DNA from 3 places in the Arthrobacter sp. StoSoilA2 genome. Region 2 is predicted to be linked to each of the others. Evidence: predicted binding sites of a transcription regulator. Region 2 holds the regulator's gene; each other region holds the start of a gene.
The links. Region 2 encodes LexA, which represses DNA repair genes until DNA is damaged. Its sites were predicted from a motif close to TCGAACANNTGTTCGA; they were not measured.
Positions count from the first base shown of each region.

Region 1: the regulator LexA is predicted to act here: its motif matches at 3,720-3,735, upstream of LDN82_RS21290 (HNH endonuclease signature motif containing protein).
Region 3: the regulator LexA is predicted to act here: its motif matches at 2,666-2,681, upstream of LDN82_RS21640 (shikimate dehydrogenase).

Region 1 is NZ_AP024643.1:4,651,402-4,656,437, reverse strand. Features, by position in the region: gene LDN82_RS21295 (4-hydroxybenzoate 3-monooxygenase) at 1-1,031, shown strand, start outside; gene LDN82_RS21290 (HNH endonuclease signature motif containing protein) at 1,217-3,631, opposite strand; gene LDN82_RS21285 (hypothetical protein) at 3,950-4,450, opposite strand; gene LDN82_RS21280 (hypothetical protein) at 4,453-5,013, opposite strand.
Region 2 is NZ_AP024643.1:1,774,736-1,779,771, forward strand. Features, by position in the region: gene hflX (GTPase HflX) at 1-792, shown strand, start outside; gene LDN82_RS08170 (ATP-dependent DNA helicase) at 785-2,842, shown strand; gene lexA (transcriptional repressor LexA) at 2,852-3,595, opposite strand; gene LDN82_RS08180 (LysM peptidoglycan-binding domain-containing protein) at 3,952-4,311, shown strand; gene LDN82_RS08185 (histidinol-phosphate transaminase) at 4,388-5,036, shown strand, end outside.
Region 3 is NZ_AP024643.1:4,724,492-4,729,527, forward strand. Features, by position in the region: gene LDN82_RS21635 (sugar phosphate isomerase/epimerase and 4-hydroxyphenylpyruvate domain-containing protein) at 1-1,652, opposite strand, end outside; gene LDN82_RS21640 (shikimate dehydrogenase) at 1,652-2,569, opposite strand; gene LDN82_RS21645 (IclR family transcriptional regulator) at 2,773-3,543, opposite strand; gene LDN82_RS21650 (MFS transporter) at 3,745-5,036, shown strand, end outside.

The sequences.
Region 1 (5,036 bases), 2.1 Mb from region 2:
TGGAACACGGTACCGTCAACCTGCTCGTGGACTCCGGCGTCTCAGACCGGGTGCTGCGCGAAGGTGACCGGCACGATGGCATCGAGTTGCGGTTCAATGGCGAAAGCCACCGCATCAACTTCAAGGAGCTGGTGGGTGAATCCGTGTGGCTGTACCCACAAACAGACGTTTTCGCCGACCTCGCTGCGCGACGCGAGGCGGACGACGGCGACGTTCGATACAGCGTCACGGACACCACTGTCCACGATCTCGAGGGCAAACCGAAAGTTTGGTTCACCGATTCCGACGGTCAGGAGTTCGAGATCCAGGCCGACTTCCTCGTTGGCGCTGACGGGTCCCGCAGCCACTGCCGCTTCCAGATCCCCGAAGCAAACCGAAAGTGGTTCTTCCACGAATACCCGTTCGCGTGGTTCGGCATCCTGGCCCAAGCTCCACGCAGCTCCGACGAGCTCATCTATGCCAACTCCGAGCATGGTTTCGCCTTGATCAGCCAGAGGACCGAGACAGTGCAGCGCATGTACTTCCAGTGCGATCCCAAGGAAAACGTCGCCGACTGGGACGACGAACGCATCTGGTCCGAGTTCCGCAAACGCGTAAACGGTAATGGCTTTGAGCTTAACGAAGGCCCTGTCCTGGAAAAGATGGTCCTACCGTTCCGGAGCTTCGTCCACACTCCTATGCGCCACGGCAATCTTTTCCTTGCCGGCGATGCAGCACACACCGTCCCGCCCACCGGCGCCAAGGGCCTAAACCTCGCGATACACGACGTGAAGGTCTTGTTCGAAGGCTTCGACTCCTTCTATTCCAACGGTTCCTCCACACTGCTGGATTCCTACAGCGACCGCGCCCTGGACCGAGTTTGGAAGGCACAGCATTTCTCTTACTGGATGACCTCCATGCTGCATACCGTTCCCGGCGCCGACGACTTTGACCGCGCCCGCCAGCTGGGCGAGCTGCACTCTGTGGTCTCGTCGGAGCACGCCAAGGCATACCTGGCTGAGTCGTACACGGGCTGGCCGACGTCGCGGTAAGGCTTCGTCGCGGCTGGCTTTAGGGTCGCGGGCCCGGCTTATGTCGCAGGCTCAGCTTAGGGTCGAGGCGTAATTTAGGAGCGCTCGACGGCGGGCGGTCACCCTGTGGCGAGACAGTCACCCTTGTGGCGAGGCCGGTCACCCTTGTGGCGAGGCAGCAGAGCGCAATTGGACGCGGCGGACTCTTATGTTCTGAGGGGTGTGTGGTGGTGGTTGCGTCGGGGTGTTTGTTTGGGGTCGATGTGGGGTGGCGGGATGAACCACGGAACCCCTGTTGTGATGTCGATGCGCCAGTCTTCTTTGTGGATGAGGTGGTGGTGGTGGCTGCAGAGCAGGGTGCCGTTGTTGGTTGACGTGGTGCCGCCGTGTGACCAGTAGGTGATGTGGTGGGCTTCGCACCAGGGGGCGGGCATGGTGCAGTCGGGGAACGCGCAGCCTTGGTCCCGGGCGGTGATGGCTTTGCGGATGTGGGGCGGGAAGATCCGAGTGGTGCGCCCGATGTCCAGGACGCGGGATTCGCTGCCGAGCAGGACGGGGAGGATGTCGGCGTCGCAGGCGATTTTGCGGATGGTGTTGGGGTGCATCGGGCCGGCGAAGGTGGCGGAGCCGGAGCTGAGCCGGGGGTGTTGCGGTCCAGGCCCAGGCCGTGTGGTCTGGGTGGCGGCTGCGCCGGGTGGGGAGGCGGCTGCGCCGTGTGGTGTTGCGGTTGCACCGGGCGGTGTGGCTGCGCCGGGACGGGGGTCTTCCGTTCCAGGCCCAGGTCGTGTGGTCTGGGTGGCGGCTGCGCCGTGTGGTGTGGGGGCTGCGCCGGGCGGGGCGGTGCGGGTGAGTTGTTGGAAGAGGTCGTGGTGGTTGATGGTGACGGTGACTTGGGGGCGGAGTCCGCCGTTGGCTGGCAGTTTCCCGGTGGTCAGTGCCACGCCGCAGGCTCCGACGAGGCCGTCGAGGAGTTTCTGGGCCCGGGAACGCCGGTCCAGGTCCGGCCCCGTTGGTTCGCTCCCGCGGTCACTGCCGTGGACGGTTCCGGGTGCCTGACCGTCGACGTTCCCGTCGACGCTCTCGTTGGTTTCCCCGGTGACGTTGCCTTCGCCGGTGGCTGCGTTGGTTCCGGTGGCTCCGTTGGCTCCGGTGGCTGTGGTGGTTGCGGTGGTTGCGGTGGTGAGTCGGGGGTTGGTGGCGGTGTTCATGGCGGTGGTGAGTGTTTCGTATTGTTCGGTGGTGGCGAAGATTTCCAGGTGGTGCAGTCCGTGGCGGGGTTTGCGGATGAAGGTGCCTTGGAGTTGGCGGAGGATTTCTTCGCTGGGTTCCGGGCCGTCCTGGTCGATCAGGTCGTTCCAGCGTTTGGTCATTTTCAGGACGAAGTCGGGGTCGGACCCGGCGGCGGTGCGGGTGAGGGCGTGTTCCATCCGGGTGAGGGTTTCTTCGTCGGTGAGGAGCCGTACTTTGTCCAGGGCGGCGCTGATGATGCTCGCGGACCGGGTGGGTATTTGTGTGGATTCGAGGGCTTGGGCGAGGATTTCGCGGCGGGCCGGGATGTATTGCCCGGCGATTCCGGTCCCGGGGAGGACCTGGGAGGCCAGGGCGAGCCGGCGCCGGGCTTCGCTGATGCCGATCCGCAAACGGGCCCGCAGGAATTCCGCGGCGTTGCGGTAGCCATCATCGGCCACCGCAGCAGCGTCCGCCACCGCAGCAGCGTCCGCCACCGCAGCAGCGTCCGCCGCAGCAGCAGCACCGAACCCAGCAGAAGTATTGAAGCCAGCAGCGGTGGCGGATCCAGTAGCAGTATTGAAGCCAGCAGCGGCGGCGGATCCGCCGGCAGTGGAGAAGCCAGCAACGGCGGCGGATCCAGCAGCAGTATCGGATCCTGCAGCTGTGGCTGTGGCGGTGGCGGGATTTGGTCCTGTGGGTGTGGGGTTGGTCCAGCCTGTCTGCCATCCCGTGCCCGCCGCGGAGGAGGGCCGTGCCTGCTGGGCCTGGGTACGGGTCCGTTCCACGGCGTGCGCCGCGATGACCTGCAGGTATTCCACGGTGCGGGCGATCTCCTCCACCCGCCCGGCGAACCCCGCGGCTTCGGCAAACCCGAACCCCGGGGCACCGGCCACGGTGACGGAACGCAGACTTTCCAAGGCCCCAACGCTGTCCGCCAGCGCATCCCCAAGTCCGAGCGCATCCCCAAGTCCGAGTGCATCCCCAAGTCCCGGCGCACCCTCAATTCCCGCGGAACGGCCGATTCCCAAGGAACCGCCCAGTCCTGGGGAAACAGGGCTGACTTCAGAATCGACCCTAATTCCTGGATCGACTTCAACTTCAGGATCGACCCCAAGGCCGGCGAAGGGCAGTGGTTCCAGGCCGTGAACAGGCTCGCCTTCACGGTCCATTTCACTAAGGGTGGCGAAGGATTTCGGTTCAATGCCGCGAAGCAGCGCCATGGCCCTGAGCTTCTCCGAATCGCCGCTTGCCGCAGCCGACGCCGTCGGGCTTTCACAGCCGGCATGGCCGCTGGCAGGACCGGCGTGGCTTCCTCGGGGAAGGCCCGGGGGGCGCATCGCGACGCCAGGCATCGCTGCCCGACGCGCCATGATTTCCCCAATGCTTCCCATGAATAAACCCTCTCACCAGGGTCTGACATTTTTAGGAAGCAGTGCCGCTGCCCTTGGGTGCCACAAGCTTCCCAACCGTTTCCAGGCATCAACCATGTGTTCAGAATCAGAGATCTAGGGCCCACAGATCGCGCGGGGCGTGGATTGCCAGGAGAACAGACTGACCCGCTTGGAAATGTGTCGGTCAGCACTGAACCGGGCTTCTTCTGAAGTCGAATTGGGGGACCCAGATCCAGACCGCTACAGCGCCAAAAAAAGCACCATTGTCCTACTAGCCCCGTTTCAGTCCCCAAGAGCCAGCGAAGGCCAGCCCAACCGTCATCCGTACAACGCCGCCTCAAGCAGCCGGTCAAAGCTCGCAGTTCCACTGCTCACCGGGGCAACGGTGATGATCGCGAGGAGTCTCTCGGAGCCATCTTCCTTGGCACTTGCAACCCTTTTCACGTGCAGCCGCAAACCTGGAACCCCATTGATCAGCAGTGGAAGCTGCTCGCCGCTCTTGATCAATTTCCGTAGCTGCTTCGTGGAGATCTTGTCGTCGGGGCTGCCTGTCAGCTCCGTGAGGGTGTCGTTGATCCGTTTTGCCAAGCCACGCACCAGGTTCCTCTGGGCGACGACGGTGGGAATAGTAAGTATCGCGGCGAACACGGCAATGAAGATCGACGCCGGGACAGCGTTTCTCAGGGCAGGCATGAAGATCATCAGGATCAGCCACAGGATCACGGCAAGGATGCTGAAAGTGACGAATTTGATAATGGGTTTGTCGCCGGGTTTCCTCATCCAGCGCACGATTTCAACAGCATCCGGCGCGTTTTCCATGGTCAGGATCCCTTCACTTCGAGGAGTGCTTCGGCCAGAATTACTGCCTCGCGTGCTTCCCTAAGGTCGTTCCGCAATCCCACATCGGGGATCTTCGCGGCGCCACTGCCGGTACCCGCAAGCTCGTAGAGGGCCCTGCCCAGGTTTTCGCGGTCCCGTGACAACCTCCGGGACGTTTCCAGTTTGGCCCTGATGACTTCAAGTTCGAGGAGCGAGCGGCCTACGGCGTCTCGTTGTCCTTGCTTGAGCGACAGTTTCTCCGTGAGCCGCAGGACCTGTGCACTGTGCATTGACCTCATCTGAACGGCAGTTCGTTGGAGCTCATGAAGGGCAGCCGACGTCTGGGGCTCGCCGGAGTGCCGGTCTAGTTCCTCATCGACGCGGCCCAGTCTCCGTTCCCAGCCTCGAAGGGCCCGTTGATACCGTCCCAAGAGCAGCGAGATCGCCGACAATGCCTTGTCAAGGGCCCTCGCCCGGCTGGTCAGGCTTGTGGTTGCCGCGTCCAACCTTGCGAGGAATGCGGCGTAATTGTCCGGCGAAGGAACCTTGTCTTGGGGATCCACGCGTCACCCGCGCCCGATGCTCT
Region 2 (5,036 bases):
GAAACAAAGATCGAGCTCGACCGCCGCAGGATCCGGACGCGCATGGCCAAGCTTCGCCGGGAGATTGCCGCCATGAAGCCTGCGCGCGAGACCAAGCGGGCCAACCGCCGTCGTAACGCCGTACCTTCGGTTGCGATTGCCGGCTATACCAACGCTGGTAAGTCCTCGCTCCTGAACCGGCTGACCGATGCTGGAGTGCTGGTGGAAAACGCGCTGTTCGCCACCCTGGACCCGACGGTCAGGAAGGCGCAAACGCCGGACGGCATCGGCTACACGCTGGCCGACACCGTTGGGTTCGTCCGCTCGCTGCCTACGCAACTGGTGGAAGCCTTCCGTTCCACGCTGGAGGAAGTAGCCGACGCAGACCTGATCCTGCATGTCGTGGACGCCTCCCATCCCGACCCGGAAGGGCAAATCGCGGCAGTGCGTGCTGTCTTCACCGAGGTCGACGCCCGCAAGGTCCCCGAAATCATCGTCCTGAACAAAGTGGACGTGGCTGATCCTTTCGTAGTGGAACGCCTGAAGCAGAAGGAGCCGCGGCACGCCGTGGTTTCCACGCGCACAGGCCAGGGCATTCCTGAGCTCCTGGAAGAGATCAGCCGGTCCATTCCCCGGCCGGGAGTCCGCCTCGAAGTGTTGATCCCGTACGACCGCGGTGACATGGTCAACAAGCTGCACAACTCCGATTCGGAAATCCTGAGCCTCGAGCACGAGGAAAACGGAACCCGCGTGGTGGCCATGGTCCGTGAGGGATTGGCGGCCGAACTGGAGTCATTCGTCAGCAATGGTTGAGAAGGTGGCGGCGGACGTCGTCGAGTCGGTGGGGGAGAAGTTCACCCTCGAACTGTTGGACAAAGCTGTTGCCGGGATGGGCGGTCAAAGCCGTTCAGGCCAGCACGAGATGGCCAGGCAAGTCACCAAGGCCATCGAGTCCGGTGAACATTTGTTGGTCCAGGCTGGAACGGGAACGGGTAAGTCCTTGGCGTACCTGATTCCGTTGATCGCCCATTCCATGGACAGCAACAAACCGACGCTTGTGTCCACCGCTACCTTGGCCCTGCAAACGCAGATTGTTGGCAGGGACCTGCCCCGGCTGTTGGAGACCATAAGCCCGGCCCTTGAGCGTCCCGTGAACGTGGCGCTCGTTAAGGGCCGGGCAAATTATGTTTGCCTGCAAAAGCTGGAGGGCGGCTTCCCCAGCGAAGAGCCGTCCGAGGGGCAACTTTTTTCCCTGGGTGAGGACACCAGCGTTCCCCATTTCGCAGCGGCGGTTGGCGGCCCGTCGTCGCAATTGGGCAAGGAAGTGGTCCGGCTCCGTGAATGGGCCGAAAAGACGGCCACTGGCGACCGCGATGAACTGATGCCGGGTGTCACCGACCGCGCCTGGAGGCAGGTCTCCGTGACGTCCATGGAGTGCCTGGGAGCGCAAAAATGTCCGCTTGCCGAGGAATGCTTCAGCGAGCAGGCACGGGCCCGGGCGGCTGAGGCTGACGTCGTGGTGACCAACCATGCCATGCTGGCCGTCAGTGCCTTCGAAGGCCTTGCTGTCCTGCCCGAGTACGACGTCGTTGTGGTTGACGAAGCACATGAGCTGCAGGACCGGGTCACGGGAGCTGTGACAGGTCAGCTGTCCGTGGCAATGGTGCATGCTGCGGCTTCGAGCGCGCGCAAACACACCGCTATTACCGTAGACGCCCTGAACGCGGCCGCCGATCGATTGGACATGGCCATTGCCGGTGTCCCCAACGGACTGCTGCCCAATGGGCTAAACGACGAACAACTGGACTGCCTGGACCAGCTGCGCGATGCCACACGCGCCGCATTGTCCGACTCGAAAACCGACTCTTCAAACGCGGTCGACGGCGGGAGGCAGCTTGCGCGCTCACGGCTCATGCTCATTCTGGAACTGTGCGAGCGGATGCTCGCAGCCAAGGAGAACCGTGAAGTGGTGTGGTTCTCCAGAAACAGCACCTTCGATCCCCAGCAGGGATACTCACACCCGGACGAGACCGCGCCCGCACTGATCAACATCGCCCCGCTTAGCGTTGCCGGCCGCCTGCGGGAGGGCCTTTTCGCGGGGCACACAGTGGTGCTTACTTCTGCCACGCTGGCCATTGGATCTGCCTTTGAACCCGCAGCCGGTGGCCTGGGGCTTATTGGAGATGGGGCGCCAAGCTGGACCGGGTTGGACGTCGGGTCACCTTTTGATTATCCGAAGCAGGGTGTGCTCTACGTGGCCAAGCACCTGCCCAAGCCCGGCAGGGGCACTTCACCCGAGGCCCTGGATGAGCTTGAAGACCTCATCCGTGCATCCGGTGGGGGAGCCCTGTGCCTGTTCTCATCGCGTCGGGCGGCCGAAGAAGCTGCAGATGCCATGCGCCCACGGCTGGATGTGGACATCCTCTGCCAGGGAGAATCCACCATGGCAGCACTGGTGAAGCAATTTGCCGATGAACCGGACACCTGCCTCTTCGGCACCATGTCCCTGTGGCAGGGCGTCGACGTCCCTGGCGGTTCATGCCGCCTTGTGGTGATTGACCGCATTCCGTTCCCGAGGCCCGATGACCCGCTAATGACCGCACGCTCACGGGCCGTTGCACAGTCCGGGGGCAACGGGTTCATGGCGGTGTCGGCTACGCATGCGGCAATTCGTCTTGCACAGGGAGCAGGACGCCTCATTCGTTCCACCGGCGACAAAGGCGTGGTGGCCGTCCTGGACTCACGGCTTTCCACCGAACGGTACGGCGGGTTCCTGCGTGCCGCTTTGCCGCCATTTTGGGCAACGACGGACCGCAACGTGGTGCGCGGCGTCCTGGAACGCCTGGGCGCAAAGAAAACGTAGGCGAACTCCCTAGAGGGAGCGCAGTACCGAGACGACCTTGCCCATGATGGTGGCCTGGTCTCCAAGTATCGGTTCGTACTGCGTGTTCTGGGGGAGCAGCCATGTGTGGCCGTCCCGCTGGCGGAAGGTTTTTACCGTGGCTTCGTCATCCAGGAGCGCTGCCACGATATCGCCGTTGATGGCGTCATTCTGGCGGCGGACAACCACCCAGTCACCGTCACAAATTGCGGCATCGATCATTGAGTCCCCAGCGACCTTCAGCATGAACAGTTCGCCGTGGCCCACCAGTTGCCGGGGCAGGGGCAGGACATCCTCAATAGTCTGGTCGGCGAGGATGGGCCCACCGGCAGCAATGCGTCCAACCAGGGGTACCATCGCGGTGTCGCTGGCGCTGGCCAGTTCCGTCACGGCGAGTCCGCCTGCGCTGCGGAGTGTAGTAGCTGCTTCCACTCCGGGAATTGTCCCGCCGTCAAGGGTCAAAGGCATGAGTACTTCCATGGCGCGGGGGCGCTTGGGATCTCTGCGCAAGTAGCCGAGCTTCTCCAACTGGGAGAGCTGGTGCGTGACGCTGGAGAGGCTCGCGAGACCCACGGTGTCGCCAATTTCGCGCATGCTGGGCGGATACCCGTTGTCATTGACAGACCGCTGGATGGTTTCCAGGATTTTCTTCTGCCGGACAGTCAGGCTTTTGGGACTCTTTTGAGGCTGCTGGCTCCGCAGGGGTGCCCCGCCGCCGGTGGCTTTCGCTGCCATGTTCGCCAATGCCCTTCCGTTCCGCCCGGCCACGGTCTGAAGTGTGCCCGGGGATGTGGGATCCGAAAAAATGTCAGACCCTCCTGTTCCACTGAAACAGTGCCTGTTTCTTCACTCAAACCTAGGCCAGGCACAGGCGTTTATCAAACATTCGTTCTAGCGAGTCTCGACACCGTTCGATGATAAGTGCTAAAAATGTCATAGCAAGGTTCGAATATGTGTTCTATAAAGGTTGAGCGCGGTTCGGATGTTCGAAGAAAGTGTTCGAACATTCGGGGCCGGGCTCGGCGAACACAAGGAATTGGCAGCCGGCAACGGGCATCCGATGCAGGCAATCGCTCAGAAGGGCTCAGCTCATGTCCGCAATCTCTACGTTCCACGAATTCCGCAACACTCCGGCTCCTGCGCGTCTCCGGCTTACCCAACGCGGCAGGATCGTCTTCTTTGGAATTCCCGTCATGCTGCTCCTTGCCGCGCTGCTGAGCCTTGCCGGCTTCATCAACTCCCCGGCCAAAGCTTCTGATTCCCAAGCCCAGCTGCAGCCGCCGGTGGCAGTTACGGTTACCGTCCAGCCAGGGCAGTCCCTGTGGGGCATCGCCGGTGCGGCCGCGCCGGAGCGGGACCCCCGTGATGTCATCGCGGAAATCATCCAGTTGAACGATCTCCGCGGGGGACGCATCCAGCCCGGCCAGCAGCTGTTCGTTCCCGCCAATTGAGCGGCCAGGGGCGAGGGGCCAGCGTCTCTGGCGTCACAGTTACTCCGCAGTCGCACCGGCACCTTAAACTGTCTTGGTGAGTGACCAGCTTGAGCGACTTGACCGACTTCCCCTTCGGACCAACCTGCGTGGATTGAGCCCTTATGGCGCGCCGCAGCTTGACGTCCCCATTTTGCTCAACGTCAACGAGAACACCCATGGCGTGCCGGCAGATGTGCAAGCGGCGATTACCCAGGCTGTTGCCGCCGCGGCCACTGGCCTGAACCGGTACCCTGACCGCGAATTCACGGAACTCCGTGAATCCCTTGCCGATTACCTCGGACACGGGCTTTCCGCGGAGAATATCTGGGCAGCCAACGGCTCCAACGAGGTCCTCCAGCAGATTTTGCAGGCCTTTGGAGGTCCGGGGCGTAAGGCGCTGGGATTCCCTCCCACGTATTCCATGTACCCGTTGCTTGCCAGTGGCACGGACACTGAGTATGTCCGTGGGGTGCGGGCTGATGACTATGGCCTGGATGCGGCTTCTGCGGCTGCCCAGGTGCGGGAGACCGGCGCAAATATCGTCTTCCTGTGCTCGCCGAACAACCCCACGGGAACGGGACTGGGCCTGGACGTGGTCGAAGCCGTCTACGAAGCCGGCGAGGCCAGCCAGGCAATCGTCATCGTGGACGAGGCTTATCACGAGTTCGCGCACGACAACACCCCGAGCGCACTGACGCTGCTTC
Region 3 (5,036 bases), 2.0 Mb from region 2:
TCCAGGTCCTCGTAGTAGTTGGCCGGAATCTCCAGAAACTCAAGGCCACGATCGCGTGCGGAACGGGCCGTTGCCACGAGGTCTCCCACGGCGAAGGCGATATGTTCCTGGTAAGTCTTGCGTGCACTCTGGGCCTGCTGCGCCGGTGCGAGATTCAGGACCAGCCTGACTGAGCCGTCCGAGGTCTCCATGACCTGCGAGCGCACCAGGCCGCTGGGGCTTGGGACCTCAGCGAAGGGCTGTGGCTCCAATGCCAGGGCGCTGGTGTAGAAAAGGACGGCTTCGTCGAAGTGCTGCCAGGGCTGGGCGAGGTTCACGTGGTCAATCACAGCGTTCTGCGGCGCTGCGGAGTGCTCCAGCCCTTCGCCGAACTCATGCGTCCACGCAGCGGTCCCGTCCGGGCTGCCCTGGCAGAGGAAGATTTCGGTGGAGTCCGGGGCGGAGATACCTTGGAAGACTTCCTCATCGGCCTGGACTTTGCGGGCAACCACCGGCGCCTTGAGTTGCTGGGCTCGAGCGGAGGCAATCACTGGAGAGTCGACGTCGAACCCTAAAGCGGCGATAGCCGGTTCCGAATGCGAAGCCGCTTGCTCGTTGATGATTACGCGGGCCTGGCCCATGGTCCACAGCTGGACGTCTTTGGTGCGGTGGCGCCCTTCGAATTCGAAGCCGAGCTGGCCCAGGAGCTTCTCGAGCTGCGCGGTGTCGTCGGCTTTGACCTCGGCGAAGTTGAAGCCGGCGGGCTCGTTCACCTTGGGCAGCGTTGCCAGTTCCATGGGATAACGACGGCGGGAGGCGCCACCGTTGACCGACTCGCCGTCCGCGGAGGTGCCCGCCAGCCAGTTGGCGCTCTGCTCCTCCAGCCAGATCAGGGAGCGCATGGCATCGACGGCCGTCCGCTCGGTGTCCGACTGGCGGAAAACGTCGTTGAAGACCTCAAGGGAAACCGGGCCCGTGTAGCCGGCGCGGACTACGTGGCCCATAAACTTGGCGAGCTCGAACTGCCCCTCGCCCGGGAACACCCGGTAATGGCGGCTCCACGAGAGCACGTCCATGGAGAGCTTGGGGGCGTCGGCAACCTGGACGAAGAAAATCTTGTCCGCGTTGATCTGCTCGATCGGCGCGGTGTCCCAGTCGCGGGAAAGGATGTGGAACGAGTCCAGGCACGTTCCGAGGTTGGGGTGGTCCACCATCTCGACCAGACGGTACGCGTGCTCATAGTCGTTCACGTACTTTCCCCAGGCCAGGGCTTCGTAGGCAACTTTGACGCCGTGATCCCCGGCCAGCTCGGCGAGTTCCGTTAGCTGGGAGGCGCGGAGTTCATCGTCGTCAATCGTTGCAGTAGCGACGTTGGAGCAGACCAGGATGGTGTCCATGCCCAGGCGTTCCATCAGGTTGAACTTGGCCTCGGCCCGCTTGAGGTTGGCCTTCAGCAGGTCCGGAGTGACGCCGTCGAAATCGCGGAAGGGCTGGTACAGATCCAAGCCGAGGCCAAGATCCGCGGCCATTTTCCGCACTTCCTCGGGACTCAGGGGCGAAGTGACGAGGTCCTGCTCGAAGATTTCGATGCCGTCAAAGCCCGCGATGGCGCAGGCCTGCATCTTTTCTTTCAGCGTGCCGGACAGGCAGACCGTCGCGATTCCGGTGCGCATCAGTGACCCGCCTTTGCCAGAGCCGGGGCTTCGGTGGCGGCGAGCGCATCCTCGACGGCGATCAGCTCAAGGAAGTGGGCCCGCATGCGGTCGCGATCGGCGTCGTGGCCCGTGAAGAGCCGGAAAGCGTCGGCAGCCTGACCGACCGCCATGCGTCCGCCGTCGAGAACCTTGCAGCCCTTGGCCCGCGCTTCGCGGACCAGCTGCGTCTCGATGGGGCGGTAGACGATGTCCGCAACCCAGTGCCGCGGTTCCAGGAGGTCGACGTCCAGCGGCAGCCCGGGGTGGGCGGCCATGCCGATCGGGGTGCAGTGAACCAAACCGTCGGCGAGGGGCATGATCTGCGGGAGCTCGTCCGTGCTCCGCGGCGTGACCGTGGCGGCCGGGAAGAGTTCGCCAAGTTCGGCGGCGCGCTCTGCCGCCCGCGCCGGGTCCATGTCCACCAGGTCCAGGGTGCCGACCCCGGCGGTGAGCAGGGCGTAGGCGACGGCGGAACCCGCACCGCCCGCACCCAGCTGGACCACGCGCTCCAGCTTCGCACCGGGGAGTCCGTCGGCGAGAGCCGAGCCGAAACCTGAAAAGTCGGTGTTGTGGCCGATGAACCGGCCGTCCTGAATGAGGACTGTATTGACGGCACCCAGGCGACGGGCGTCGTCGGAAATTTCGTCAAGGTGCTCAAGGACCAGCTGCTTGCACGGGTGCGTGATGTTCAGTCCGTTGAAGCCCATGCGCTGGGCCGCGGTGAGGAGATCCCCGACGGCGGTGGCCGGCAAAGCCAGGTCCAGCAGGTCGATGGGGCGGTACAGCAAGCGAAGGCCCTGCACATCGGCTTCGCGTTCGTGCATGGGCGGAGTCAGCGACGGCATGACGCCTTCGCCAATCAGGCCCACCAGAACGGACTCGGCTCGGTTGCTCATCCTAAAGCTCCTTTGACTTCAGCACCCCTGGCTTTTGGCACTTTCTGGGGCGCCAACTGCCCGGGTGTCTTCCAGATTACTACAAGTGTTCATATTCCGCACGCTTGTTCTTATCGCGAACAAACGCGATGTGCTGACCCAACTGAGTCGCAGTTGTGCGCGTTTAGCGGCCTCAAAACGCGCTTAAGTGCGACCTAGTTGGGCTAACGCTGGGGCAGGCGGGCCGCGAGTTCAGCCGCGGCTTCCTGCAAAGTAGGGACGTGGGCGATGAGCTCATCCATGGTGAGACGAAATACCGGAACGGCCGTGGCGAGTGACGCAAAGGCGTGGCCTTGGGAGTTGAGGACCGGTACCGCGACCGCGCGCATGCCGATCTCGTTTTCTTCGTCCATGACCGCGTAGCCCTGCCGGCGCACTTGCTCGATCTCCGCCCGGAATGCAGCCCGATCGGTAATGGAGCGCTCAGTGAGAGGCTCCAGGGGCAACTCTTCGAGCAGTCGTTCGCGTTCGGCGTCGTTCTCAAAAGCGACTATCGCCTTACCCACGGACGTCGTGTGCAGCGCACCAAGATGGCCAGGATCGCTGGTGACGCGGAAGGTCTTGGGGCCGTCCACCTTATTGACGGTTAGATGATGATTTCCGTCGCGCACCGAGAGGATGGTTGCTTCCTCGGTCCGCTCCGTAACGCGCTGGAGTACGGGAAGGGCCGTTGCCGCGAAGCCGTGGTGGTTGGAAACCCGCTGGCCCAGCTGGAAGACCCGCAATCCCAGATGATACCGACGTCCGTCGGGCTCGTAATCCACAAATCCGTCGCGCGTCAATGAACCGAGCAGCCGGTACGTCGTACTGAACGGAAGTCCCGCACTCCTGGCCAGATCCGCGGCACTCGCACCCTTGGGCTCATTCCCCAGCAATACCAACAGGCCCAGGGCCTTGCCGACCATGTCGGTCTTTGTGTCCTCTTTCACACTCATGCTTAGATGCTCTCACATCGTGAGAGCTATTTCTAGATAGTGGGGACAAGTCTTGACAAGTGACCCCAATCACGGCCACTATTGCTGTATTGCACAAGTAGCTCTCACCATGTGGTTACTTTGGGATTGATCCGGCCTCACCTCGCTCTGGTCTTCCCGCAGAAGCTAGATCCGCGACATCGTCGTCACAGAAGGAACACCATGAGCCACACAATGCCGTCAGCGACGCCAGGCACAGTTACGCCAGCAGGAACCCCCAAGAAGGCGGCACTCGCCAGCTTCCTTGGAAGCGCAGTGGAGTACTACGACTTCTTCATCTTCGGCTCCGCCGCCGCCTTGATCTTTCCGCACGTGTTCTTCCCGGACGCGGACACCAACGCAGCCATCATGTCCTTCGCGACCTTCGGCTTCGCTTATGTTGCCCGTCCTGTAGGTGCCGTCATCCTGGGGCACTTCGGCGACAGGATCGGCCGTCAGAAGGTCCTCATGTTCACGCTGGTCCTGATGGGCGCCGCCACCTTCGTGATCGGCTGCCTCCCGGACTTCAAGACCATTGGCTGGTGGGCTCCCGTCCTGCTGGTACTCGCCCGCCTCGCCCAGGGTCTTTCGGCTGCCGGCGAGCAGGCCGGTGCCTCCTCAATGACGCTGGAGCACGCTCCGGACAACCGCCGCTCATTCTTCACCTCGTGGACGTTGACCGGCACCCAGGGTGGCCAGATCCTTGCAGCCCTGGTGTTCATTCCAGTTCTCGCGCTCCCGGACGAGGTCAAGTACGGCATCGGCTGGCGCATCCCGTTCTGGCTCAGTGCAGTAGTTGTCATCGTGGCCTACTTCATCCGACGCACCCTGCACGAGCCGCCGGCATTCGCAGAGGCCAAGAAGAACAACCAGATCGCCAAGCTGCCCATCGCCGACCTTCTCAAGCTGCACTGGCGCGACGTCCTCCGGGTTGTGTGCTGTGCCTTCATCGCCGCGGTAAGTACCGTATTTGGAACCCTGGCCATCAAGTACGCCCAGGACGTGGCCCACGTCAGCGGCACCATCACCCTGTGGCTCGTTGTAGTGGCCAACATTGTGGCCCTCGGTAGCCAGCCGCTCTTCGGCATGCTCGCCGACAAGATCGGCCGGAAGCCCGTCTTCATCTACGGTGCCGTAGCCAGCGCCATCATGACTCCGGTGTTCCTGCTGACCCTCGAATCCGGCAACGTCCCGCTGATGTTCCTGGTTTCCGTTGTGTTCTTCTCCTTCGGCTACGCAGCCGCCAACGCCGTATGGCCGTCCTTCTACGGTGAAATGTTCAGCACCAAGGTCCGCTTCTCCGGCCTGGCCATCGGCACGCAGCTCGGCTTCCTCATGGCAGGCTTTGCTCCGACCATCGTCACGGCCCTGGGCGGCACCAAGCCTGGTGGCTGGGTCCAGATCTCCATCTTCACGGCAGTCATCTGCGTGATCGCAGCGGTCTCGGCCATGACGGCCCGCGAGTCAGCAAAGGT